Regions from separate parts of the Acerihabitans sp. TG2 genome, predicted to be linked through region 1. Evidence: predicted binding sites of a transcription regulator. Region 1 holds the regulator's gene; the other holds the start of a gene.
The links. The regulator PurR, encoded in region 1, represses purine synthesis genes. The targets are predictions, from matches to a motif close to CANGCAAACGTTTGCNTG.

Region 2: a site for PurR is predicted at 4,187-4,204, ahead of purE (5-(carboxyamino)imidazole ribonucleotide mutase). Genes of this name have one in related genera too.

Annotation. Positions count from the first base shown of each region.
Region 1 covers NZ_JAYGJO010000010.1:110,262-116,046, reverse strand. The annotation lists gene rnt (ribonuclease T) at 67-732, shown strand; gene SJI19_RS11255 (Grx4 family monothiol glutaredoxin) at 1,160-1,516, opposite strand; gene SJI19_RS11250 (C40 family peptidase) at 1,912-2,775, shown strand; gene SJI19_RS24850 (YnhF family membrane protein) at 2,910-2,999, opposite strand; gene purR (HTH-type transcriptional repressor PurR) at 3,295-4,311, shown strand; gene cfa (cyclopropane fatty acyl phospholipid synthase) at 4,777-5,785, shown strand, end outside.
Region 2 covers NZ_JAYGJO010000008.1:163,689-169,473, reverse strand. The annotation lists gene folD (bifunctional methylenetetrahydrofolate dehydrogenase/methenyltetrahydrofolate cyclohydrolase FolD) at 50-913, shown strand; gene ybcJ (ribosome-associated protein YbcJ) at 926-1,138, shown strand; gene cysS (cysteine--tRNA ligase) at 1,259-2,644, opposite strand; gene ppiB (peptidylprolyl isomerase B) at 2,937-3,431, shown strand; gene SJI19_RS09905 (UDP-2,3-diacylglucosamine diphosphatase) at 3,440-4,162, shown strand; gene purE (5-(carboxyamino)imidazole ribonucleotide mutase) at 4,310-4,819, shown strand; gene purK (5-(carboxyamino)imidazole ribonucleotide synthase) at 4,816-5,785, shown strand, end outside.

The sequences.
Region 1 (5,785 bases):
AGGCCATGCATCCCGCGTCAAAATTTGCCATAATGCGACCTATTTTCCTGAATAGTAAGAGCTGGCATGGCTGAAATTGATGATGTAAATACCCTTCGCGGACGTTTTCGCGGTTTTTATCCGGTGGTAATCGATATTGAATCCGCCGGCTTTAACGCCAACACCGATGCCCTGCTTGAAATTGCCGCCGTAACAGTAAATATGGATGATCAGGGATGGCTGATCCCCGATCAGTGTTTACATTTCCACGTAGAGCCGTTCCCTGGTTCACTTCTGCAACCTGAAGCCTTGGCCTTCAACGGTATTGATCCCAGCAATCCCCTGCGCGGCGCGGTGAGCGAATATGAGGCACTGCACGAAATTTTTAAAATGGTACGCAAGGGTATTAAAGATCGCGGTTGTAATCGGGCAATCATCGTCGCCCACAACGCCGGGTTCGATCATGGTTTTTTAATGGCGGCAGCGGGACGGGCGGGGTTAAAACGCAATCCCTTCCATCCATTCGCCACTTTTGACACCGCCGCGCTTAGCGGGCTTGTGCTCGGTCAGACCGTATTGGCCAAAGCCTGTTTGACCGGAGGAATAGAATTTGACGCAAGCCAGGCGCATTCTGCGCTATACGATACACAGAGAACTTCCGAGCTGTTTTGTGAACTGGTCAATCGCTGGAAACGGCTAGGTGGCTGGCCGTTAGCCCCTGTGGACTCAGAAACCACCGACACCCCACAATGAAGGTTCACGCTGCAGGCGCCAACACCCCTGCAGCGTGAAAGATGACACGGCACCCTATAGATTTCGCGTTGCAGGTAGGCGGCAAGTAAGAGAACCCGATGAGCTTACTTGAGTAAGTGATTCGGGTGAACGCACTTAGCCAACACCCCTGCAGCGTGAAAGATGACGGGTGCACCCTATGGATTTCGCGTTGCAGGTAGGCGGCAAGTAAGAGAACCCGATGAGCTTACTTGAGTAAGTGATTCGGGTGAACGCACTTAGCCAACACCCCTGCAGCGTGAAAGATGACACGGCACCCTATAGATTTCGCGTTGCAGGTAGGCGGCAAGTAAGAGAACCCGATGAGCTTACTTGAGTAAGTGATTCGGGTGAACGCACTTAGCCAACACCCCTGCAGCGTGAAAGATGACGGGTGCACCCTATGCTATCAACTGGCAGGCGGTACCTGCGGTTCAGATTGGGTACTGTATTTCAGCGCAGTCTCTTTGATTAGCGGTTGCAGTTCGCCATGTTGGTACATTTCAATAATAATATCGCAGCCGCCCACGAGCTCACCATCCACCCAGAGTTGAGGAAAGGTAGGCCAATCGGCGTATTTTGGCAGTTCAGCGCGAATGTCCGGATTTATCAAGACATCGACATACGCGAATGGCTCGCCACAGGCGGAAAGTGCTTGTACTGCCTGTGCGGAAAAACCGCAGCCAGGGAACTTTGGCGACCCCTTCATATAGAGAAGAATCGGGTTCTTGCCAATCTGCTGCTGAATCTTTTCAATTGTCGTCATTGTCTCGTTTCCTCAAGCCAGTAACCGGCTTATTTACTTTTGGCAGATTACATTCTAACGATTACCGGGCACGAAGATAAATCTTTTTTACCCTGCTAGCACTTTCGTAACAACATTAACGCTCAGTTAACGTGTTTTGCCCAACGTTAAACAGTGATTTTAGCGTTTTTGTTGCTGGTACCAAATACAAATTGGGCTTTAAGCACCAGGGTTCCCAATCAGGAATCGATGAAATTTCGGGCGTACAGTGCTGTTAAAAGCGACAAATTCGAGTTTATTCACGTTTATACACAATAAGGAGACAATTACAGATGCATTAACGGATTAAATAGATTAAATTCCTGTGAGACGTTGTTAACCCCCTTCCATTGGGCCACATAAGGATAGCGTTTCTCATGCGTTTATGCTTTACGCTTTTTGTGTTGCTTTTTACCCAGTTGTTCTTCAATTTGGCTCATGCCGCGCCCAATGCGGGGGTCAATGCGGACCAACGAAAATCCCAGTCGACTGCGGCCAAAGCCAGTGACAGGCGCAAACGAAAACCGGTCAAGATCGCCAAGAAAAATAAACTCCCCGCTACTGAAAAAATCAGCGTACAAAAAATCAGCATATCGAAGGCCCGAGTCAAAAAAATTGATCTGCACAAGACCAAAAACGAAAACCTGCACGGATCGGCTAAAATACATACAAAAAAAATCATTGTGCCGTCGGACACTAAGAAAATAGCCAAAATCACTAAACCGAAAAAGGGCTATAAAGTAGGCTATGGCCGGCACCGAATCAAACATCAGGCGAAGACTGAGCTCATCTCAAACCAGCCGATAAAAATGAGCGACAGCCATAAAAGACGGTACCAGCACGCCAAACTTACCGCGATGAATAAATTGCTGTCCCAGATGGGAAAACCCTATCACTGGGGTGGAAAGTCCCCAACCACAGGTTTTGACTGCAGTGGGCTCATCTATTACGCCTATAAAGATGTAGTACGGATACACATGCCCCGCACCGCCAATGAAATGTTTCATTTGCGAGATGCCGCACCGGTTAAAAAAGATGAACTGGAGAGCGGGGATTTAGTATTTTTCCATATTTCCAATCGTGGTGCCGCGGATCATGTTGGTGTTTATTTGGGCAATGGGAAGTTTATCCAGTCGCCGCGCACCGGAAGCGACATTCGCATCAGCTACTTAAACGAAGACTATTGGCAGGATCACTATGTTGGCGCGCGGCGCGTAGTGACCCCCAAAACGATCCGTTAAGGCTCGATTGCATTACTATAAATGATGGGAGTGACGCGCGCAGTCAAGGCATTTGGAAAAGGGAAGAGGCGAGGGACAAACCACTATAGCGTTGAAAAAAGGAGCCATGGCTCCTTTTTTATTTGCACATAGAGTCAGTTCATGACGGCAGTAAAGCTGAACGCCATAATAACAAAAAGTGAAAATATTGTGGTCGCTAATGATATTTTGAAATCGCTGTTCATAATGGCTCCTTAACATGTTGCTGGCCTATCAGCCGCGGCGTCCGGCAGATAATGACGCAATAGCGTTATCACGCATGATCTGCGAGCGGCGCTGCCAGTCGATGGCAGATGTCTGCCTAACGCGATTCTGGCACATTTATGATTGAAATGCTTGTCGCTTCACAGCCATGCGCAACATTTAACACTTTCACTTTGTCGCCGAATCAAGGAAAATTACCGGTTCTTTCTTATTGTGTCGTAAAGTGCTTGCGCCTTCGACAGTCATTCATTCAGGGCGTTTAGGAGTATTTAAAGCATGGCAACCATCAAAGATGTGGCGAAACGCGCTAACGTATCGACGACCACCGTCTCACACGTCATTAATAAAACCCGTTTCGTCGCGGAGGAAACAAAAATTGCCGTGTTGGACGCGATAAAATACCTGCATTACTCCCCGAGCGCTGTGGCGCGAAGTTTGAAGGTCAACCGCACCAAATCCATTGGCCTCTTGGCCAGTACCAGCGAAGCGCCCTACTTTGCCGAAATCATCGAGGCAATAGAGCACCAGTGTTTCGCTCAAGGATATACACTGATTTTATGCAACTCACATAACGATCTGGATAAACAGCGTGCCTATTTGGCTATGCTGGCGCAAAAACGCATCGACGGTTTATTGGTGATGTGCGCCGAATATCCCGAAGCACTGTTGGATATGCTCGAAGAGTACCGTCATATTCCTATGGTGGTAATGGATTGGGGCGAAGCGCGTCGCGATTTTACCGATACCATCATTGATAACGCCTTCGCCGGTGGATACTTGGCAACCCAATATTTACTCAAACGCGGGCATCGCGCCATTGGCGCCATACCCGGACAATTGGCGCGCAATACTGGCGGCGGGCGTCACCGTGGTTATCTCCATGCGATGGAACAAGCCGGAATACCTGTTGAGACACGCTGGGTGGTACAAGGTGATTTTGAACCTGAATCGGGTTACCGCGCGATGAAACAGATCCTGGCGCAAGCACAACGCCCCACCGCCGTATTTTGTGGTGGAGATATCATGGCGATGGGCGCCTTGTGCGCCATCAATGAACTAGGCTTAAGCGTACCGGACGATATCTCGATTATCGGTTATGATAATGTGCGCAATTCGTGCTTTTTTTCTCCCGCACTGACCACTATCCATCAGCCAAAACAGGAACTGGGAGAAGCTGCGCTGACCATGCTACTCGATCGCATTATCAGTAAAAGAGAAGATGCTAAATGCATCGAAGTCCATCCTCAACTGATTGAACGGCGCTCGGTTGCCGATGGCCCTTGCCTCTCCTAACGTTACCTCTACACCCCACCCACCGGCGCCATCATTCTCACCGGGCGCCGTGTCATTAGCGAACGAATCGCGGCTAATATGGCACAGCTGATACGCGGTATTGTCATTTGGCTTTTGTTCCCAACACGCAATAGTTCAGCATGGAAATCATTAAGTTATATCACAAAATACATTGCAGTCTTAACTATTGTCTAAACTCAAATGCAGGCTTATACTTAATATCGTTAACAATTATAACGAGTTGTCTAGTAACTTTTATTACAAAAATGTTGTGTTTGCCGCATGGCATCACCCTTTTTATAAAGCCCCCAGCGATAAACCAATCTTAGGCTTGCTTTATATTCCGCTGTTGTTGATGGCGGAACTTCAGACACCACGGTAAATCGTGGATTCTTATAAAGGCCCGCAGGAAACAGCCTGGCTGTACCTAACGGGACAATACAAAGTAAAGGTGATGGAGAAGCTATGAGTTCCTCGTGTGTTGAAGATCTGAGCTTTCATGATAACGCGTGGTACCGTATCGTCTGTGAAATGCTCACTGAAGCCGGCGTTGAAATCAATGGCTCAAGGCCTTTTGATCTTCGGGTCAACAATCCCGGTTTTTTTAAGCGCGTGTTGCAAGACGGGTCACTCGGTTTAGGTGAGAGCTATATGGAAGGCTGGTGGGAATGCGACCGGTTGGACATTTTTTTCCAACGGGTGCTTAGAGCCGGACTGGAAAATAAACTTCCGCATCATTTAAAGGATACTTTTCGCGTTGCCGCTGCGCGCGTGCTGAATTTGCAGTCAAAAAAACGCGCCTGGATAGTGGGCAAAGAGCATTATGATCTGGGAAATGATCTGTTTGAACAAATGCTTGATCATTATATGCAGTATTCGTGCGGGTATTGGCACCAGACTGACGATCTGGAACAAGCACAATCTCACAAACTAAAAATGATTTGCAATAAATTGCAGCTTAAACCCGGCATGTCCTTGCTGGATGTCGGCTGCGGTTGGGGTGGCCTGGCCGCCTATGCAGCAAAAAATTATGGCGCATCCGTCATGGGCGTTACCATCTCAGCCGAACAACAGAAGCTGGCACAAAAGCGATGTGAAGGCCTGGATGTGACGATCCTATTGCAGGATTACCGCGATCTGAATATGCAGTTCGACCGGATAGTTTCTGTAGGCATGTTTGAACATGTCGGCCCCAAAAACTACTCAACCTATTTTGACGTAATTGATCATAACCTTAAGCGCGACGGTTTATTCCTGCTGCATACTATTGGTTCGAATCAAACCGACATGCGTGTCGACCCCTGGATAAATAAGTATATCTTCCCCAACGGCTGCTTGCCGTCGGTTCAGCACATTGCTCAAGCCAGCGAACGGCATTTTGTGATGGAGGACTGGCATAATTTTGGCGCAGATTATGACCGGACACTTATGGCGTGGTACGAACGATTTATTGCTGCCTGGCCAAAACTCTCCG
Region 2 (5,785 bases), on a different contig from region 1:
CAAAATACCCCCATCTCAGCTTGATTACACTGATGGATTACCGATTCCGATGGTTGCTAAACTTATTGATGGTAAAATGATTGCCCAGCAGGTTAGGGATGAAGTGGCTTCGCAGGTGCGTCAACGTCTAGCCGATGGGCGACGTGCGCCCGGTCTGGCAGTGGTATTGGTGGGAGAAGACCCGGCGTCGCAGATTTACGTGGCCAGTAAACGTAAGGCCTGCGAGGATGTGGGATTTCTCTCCCGTTCCTATAATTTGCCCGATACGGTCAGTGAGGCCGAACTGCTGGAGCTGATCGATACACTCAACGACGATGAACGCATCGATGGTATCTTGGTACAACTGCCATTACCGGCGGGTATTGACAATATCAGCGTGCTGGAACGCATCAGGCCGGATAAGGATGTTGACGGGTTTCACCCATATAATGTCGGGCGGTTATGTCAACGCGCGCCGCTACTGCGCCCCTGCACCCCCCGCGGTATCATGACCTTGCTCGAACGCTACCAGATTGATACGTTCGGGGTAAACGCCGTGGTGGTGGGTGCATCAAACATCGTTGGCCGGCCAATGAGCCTTGAACTGCTGCTGGCCGGTTGCACGGTTACCGTAACGCACCGTTTTACCAAGGATTTGCAGCGGCATATCGAGAACGCCGATCTGCTGGTGGTTGCGGTGGGTAAACCCGGTTTTATCCCGGGTGAGTGGATAAAACCGGGTGCGGTGGTGCTTGATGTCGGCATTAGCCGATTACCCAGCGGCAAGGTGGTGGGGGATGTCGACTTTGCCACTGCCTCACAACGTGCGTCCTATATTACCCCGGTACCCGGAGGCGTTGGCCCAATGACGGTGGCAACCTTAATTCAAAACACTTTGCAGGCATGTGAAGACTTTCACGATATAGCATCTTAACGGCGGAACATGATGGAAACTTTTTCTCTTGACGGCCATCCGTACATTGCATTGTGCGATTTACTGAAGATTCAGGGTTGGTGTCACAGCGGCGCAGCAGCGAAAACCTCTATTTACGGCCAGCAGGTCAAGGTCGACGGCACGATGGAAACCCGCAAGCGGTGTAAAATCGTGGCTAACCAGCAGGTCGAATTTTTAGGAAAAACGGTGAAAATTGTCGAATAAACCGATGGATAAACATCGGTAGGTTTGCCGAAAATAAAGGTAAATAGTCAATACAAGAAGGGCGCGATAACCTGTTATCGCGCCCTTCTGCTATTTCCGTTCGAAAAAGACTAGCGGAAGTTATCCTCTACGCCAAATGGTGCCCTGAGCGCCGTCCTCTAACACAATACCCAGCGCATTAAGCTGGTCGCGGGCTTCATCAGCCAACTGCCAATCTTTATTACTGCGTGCGTCGTTGCGTTGTTTGATCAAGGCTTCAATCTTGGCAACTTCATTCTCATTGACCTGAGCGCCATGCTGCAGGAACTGTTCCGGATCCTGTTCCAGCAGGCCTAATACATTAGCCAAATCACGCAACCCTGCCGCCAGCGCGACCGCTGCCGTCGGGTCTTCAACTTTCAGACGATTGACTTCACGCGCCATCTCGAACAGCACGGAATAGGCTTCGGGAGTATTAAAATCATCGTCCATGGCGGCGGTAAACTGTGCTTTGAACGCCTCATCACCCGCGGCCGTCGTCTGTGGATCGGTACCGCGTAAAGCAATATAGAGTCGTTCCAGTGAGGATCGGGCCTGCTTGAGGTTATCCTCGCTGTAGTTAAGCTGACTGCGATAATGGCCGGACATCAAAAAATAACGTACGGTTTCGGCATCGTAATACTTCAAGACATCACGCACGGTAAAAAAGTTATCCAGTGATTTGGACATTTTTTCCCGATCGACCATGACCATGCCCGAATGCATCCAATAATTGACGTAGGGGCCTTCATGGGCACAGCTGGACTGGGCAATTTCATTCTCGTGATGGGGGAACATCAAATCCGAGCCGCCGCCATGGATATCAAAATGCGACCCCAGCTCATTGCAATTCATGGCCGAGCATTCAATATGCCAGCCTGGGCGACCGTCACCCCAGGGAGACGGCCAGCTCGGCTCGCCTTCTTTGGCCATTTTCCACAATACAAAATCCATTGGATTGTGTTTCACATCACCCACATCCACCCGGGCGCCAGCCTGAAGCTGTTCGAGATCCTGCCGGGAGAGTACCCCGTAGGTAGGATCGGTATCTACTGCAAACAAAATATCGCCATCGGTCGCCTGGTAGGCATGACCTTTTTGCAGCAAGGTACTGACCAACTCGACGATCTCCGTCATGTGGCGTGTGGCACGGGGTTCACTGTCCGGTCGCAGGATTTTTAACGCGTCAAAATCCTGATGCATTTCCGCCATCATGCGCCCAGTCAGCTGTTCAATTGTCTCTTGGTTTTTAGCCGCACGATGGATGATTTTGTCGTCTATGTCGGTAATATTGCGTACATAGTTGACGTCATAGCCTTGGTGACGCAAATAACGGGTCACCACATCAAACGCGACAAACGTCCGCCCATGGCCGATATGGCATAGGTCATAGACGGTAATGCCACACACGTACATGCCGACTTTGTCGGTATGGATAGGCTTAAAATCCTCTTTTTGTCGTGTCAGGGTATTATAAATCTTCAGCATCGAAATTCATTCCATGGTGTTAGCGGGGGTACGTGTGTGTATACCGACAAGTGCGAACGGGCTCATTGTTAACAGCGTACTGAAACCCGAAGGCGCTGGCAATTCAAGATCGGGGCCGGTAATAAAATGTTATTTTCCTGACGGCGACCAGCGCAACCCGCACGCTTTTCATGCCAGAAATCAGCATTCACTGCGGCGAATGCTGACTCAGCCCCGGACTTATGTTATAAATTCAGTCTGCTTGATCACTGACTGTGAGCAACTCATTTACTGACTCGTAGGACAACTATTTATGGTCACTCTTCATACCAATCACGGCGATATCGTCATTAAGACCTTCGCTGATAAAGCTCCATTAACCGTTGAAAATTTTCTGACTTACTGCCGCGACGGTTTTTACGATAATACCATTTTCCACCGCGTAATTAATGGTTTTATGATCCAGGGCGGCGGTTTTGAACCTGGCATGACGCAGAAAAAGACCCGTGCAACGGTGAAAAATGAAGCCAATAATGGCCTGAAAAATACCCGTGGCACCCTGGCAATGGCTCGTACTAACGATCCGCATTCCGCCACTGCGCAGTTTTTCATCAATCTGGTTGACAATGATTTCCTTAACTTCCGTTCTGAACGCGCTGACGGCTGGGGCTATTGTGTGTTTGCCGAAGTGACCGACGGACTCGACGTGGTAGAGAAAATCAAAAATGTGGCGACCGGCAACAGTGGCCCACATCAGGATGTGCCAAAAGAAGATGTGATTATTACTGGCGTGACCGTAGACGAATAATCGTTGCCATGGCAACTTTGTTTATTGCAGATCTGCATCTCAGTATTCATGAACCGGCGATCACCGCCGGTTTTCTGCGTTTTTTACAGCAGCAGGCCGTTCACGCCGACGCACTGTATATCCTGGGAGATTTGTTTGAAATCTGGATCGGCGATGACGACCCGTCGCCGCTGCATGCCGAAATAGCCCTAGCGCTCAATACGCTCAAGCAACAGGGTGTACCCTGCTTTTTTATCCATGGCAATCGCGACCTGCTTATTGGCAAGCGTTTCGCCCGGGCCAGCGGCATGACGATACTTGCGCAAGAGAAATTACTGACGTTATACGATCGTCCCATGCTTATCCTGCACGGCGACACGCTGTGTACCGATGATTTGGCTTACCAACGTTATCGACGGCGGGTTAACCGGCGCTGGGTGCAGTGGCTATTCCTGATGTTGCCGCTAAAAAAACGTGTGCGCATCGGCCAGCAACTGCGAACAGGCAGCCAACAGGCCAATCAGGAAAAATCCGCAGCCATTATGGATGTCAATCCGCAGGCCGTGGTAGCGGCATTTTCACGCTATGATGTGACATGGATGATTCACGGTCACACCCATCGGCCGGCTATCCATACCGTTGTTCTTCCCCAGGGAAAAGCCCATCGCGCGGTGCTCGGTGCGTGGCATCAGCAAGGATCCATGATAAAAGTGACCAGGGAAAGCGTAGAGCTGGTGGAGTTTCCTTTTTAGCCACTAAATTATGGCGAACACGGCTACGCAACCGTTTTCCTCGCCTGGATCACATGCTATGCTCTACGCCCTCTTCATTATAGCGCCCCCCGGCGGCACCCGGCGTGACAGGGGGCGTTGATTAATAGCACAGGAGCAACTACGCGCATGCAATCCAACCTTGCCCCGGCAAAAATTGCCATTGTCATGGGGTCCAAAAGCGACTGGGCCACAATGCAATTTGCCGCCGATATTCTCACCGAGCTGCAATTGCCCTTCCATGCGGAGATTGTTTCGGCGCATCGTACTCCGGATAAATTATTCAGCTTTGCCGAACAGGCGGCCGGCGCGGGTTACCAGGTCATTATCGCCGGTGCTGGCGGCGCGGCACATCTGCCGGGAATGCTGGCGGCAAAAACACTGGTACCGGTATTAGGTGTGCCAGTGCAAAGTGCGGCGCTCAGTGGCGTTGACAGTCTTTATTCTATTGTCCAAATGCCGCGCGGCGTACCGGTGGGCACATTGGCCATAGGTAAAGCCGGAGCGGCCAACGCCGCGCTACTGGCGGCGCAGATCCTGGCATTACATGACCAAGGGTTACATGCTCGCCTGGTCGCCTGGCGACGAGCGCAAACCGATACGGTGTTGGCTCACCCCGACCCACTGGAGGAAGCATGAAACCGGTCTGTGTTTTAGGCAACGGTCAATTGGGCCGCATGTTGCGCCAGGCCGGCGAACCGTTGGGCATTGCGGTGTTCCCGGTAGGACTGGATGCCGACCCACACTCGTTGCCGTTTGAGCAAAGCGTCATTACTGCCGAAATAGAACGTTGGCCACAAACCACGCTAACGCGCGAACTTGCCAACCACAAGGCGTTTGTCAATCGGGACATCTTCCCGCGCCTGGCCGACCGACTGACGCAAAAAACGTTGCTGGACGACTTACGGCTCGCCACGGCCCCTTGGGAAGAGCTCAGTGCCGCCGCACAATGGCCACAAGTATTCGCGTCTTTTAATAATTTGGCTATTGTTAAACGCCGCGTCGGCGGTTATGACGGACGCGGGCAATGGCGCTTATCTCCGGGGGATGAAGCATCACTTGAGCAGGAATGTTATGGTAGTTGTATCGTTGAGAAGGGTATCGGTTTTTCCGGTGAAGTGTCGCTGATCGGCGCCCGCGCCTACGATGGCAGCATGGTGTTCTACCCGCTCACCCATAACTTTCACCAGGATGGCATACTGCGCGCCAGTGTGGCATTGCCGCAGCCCGATAGCGCGCTACAGCGCCGAGCACAAAGCATGCTATCAGCGATTATGCATGAACTCAGTTATGTCGGTGTCATGGCGATGGAATGCTTTATTCTGGACGGCGATTTGCTGATTAATGAACTGGCGCCACGGGTGCACAATAGCGGTCACTGGACACAAAACGGCGCATCGCTAAGCCAATTCGAGCTGCATCTGCGCGCCATCCTCGCCCTACCCCTGCCTGAACCAGAGGTCACTTCTGCGTCGGTAATGATCAACCTCATTGGCACTGATATCAATACCGACTGGCTGGCCGATCCCCTGGTTAACCTGCATTGGTATGAAAAAGACGTTCGCCCTGGACGCAAGGTCGGCCATCTCAACCTCAACCACCCCG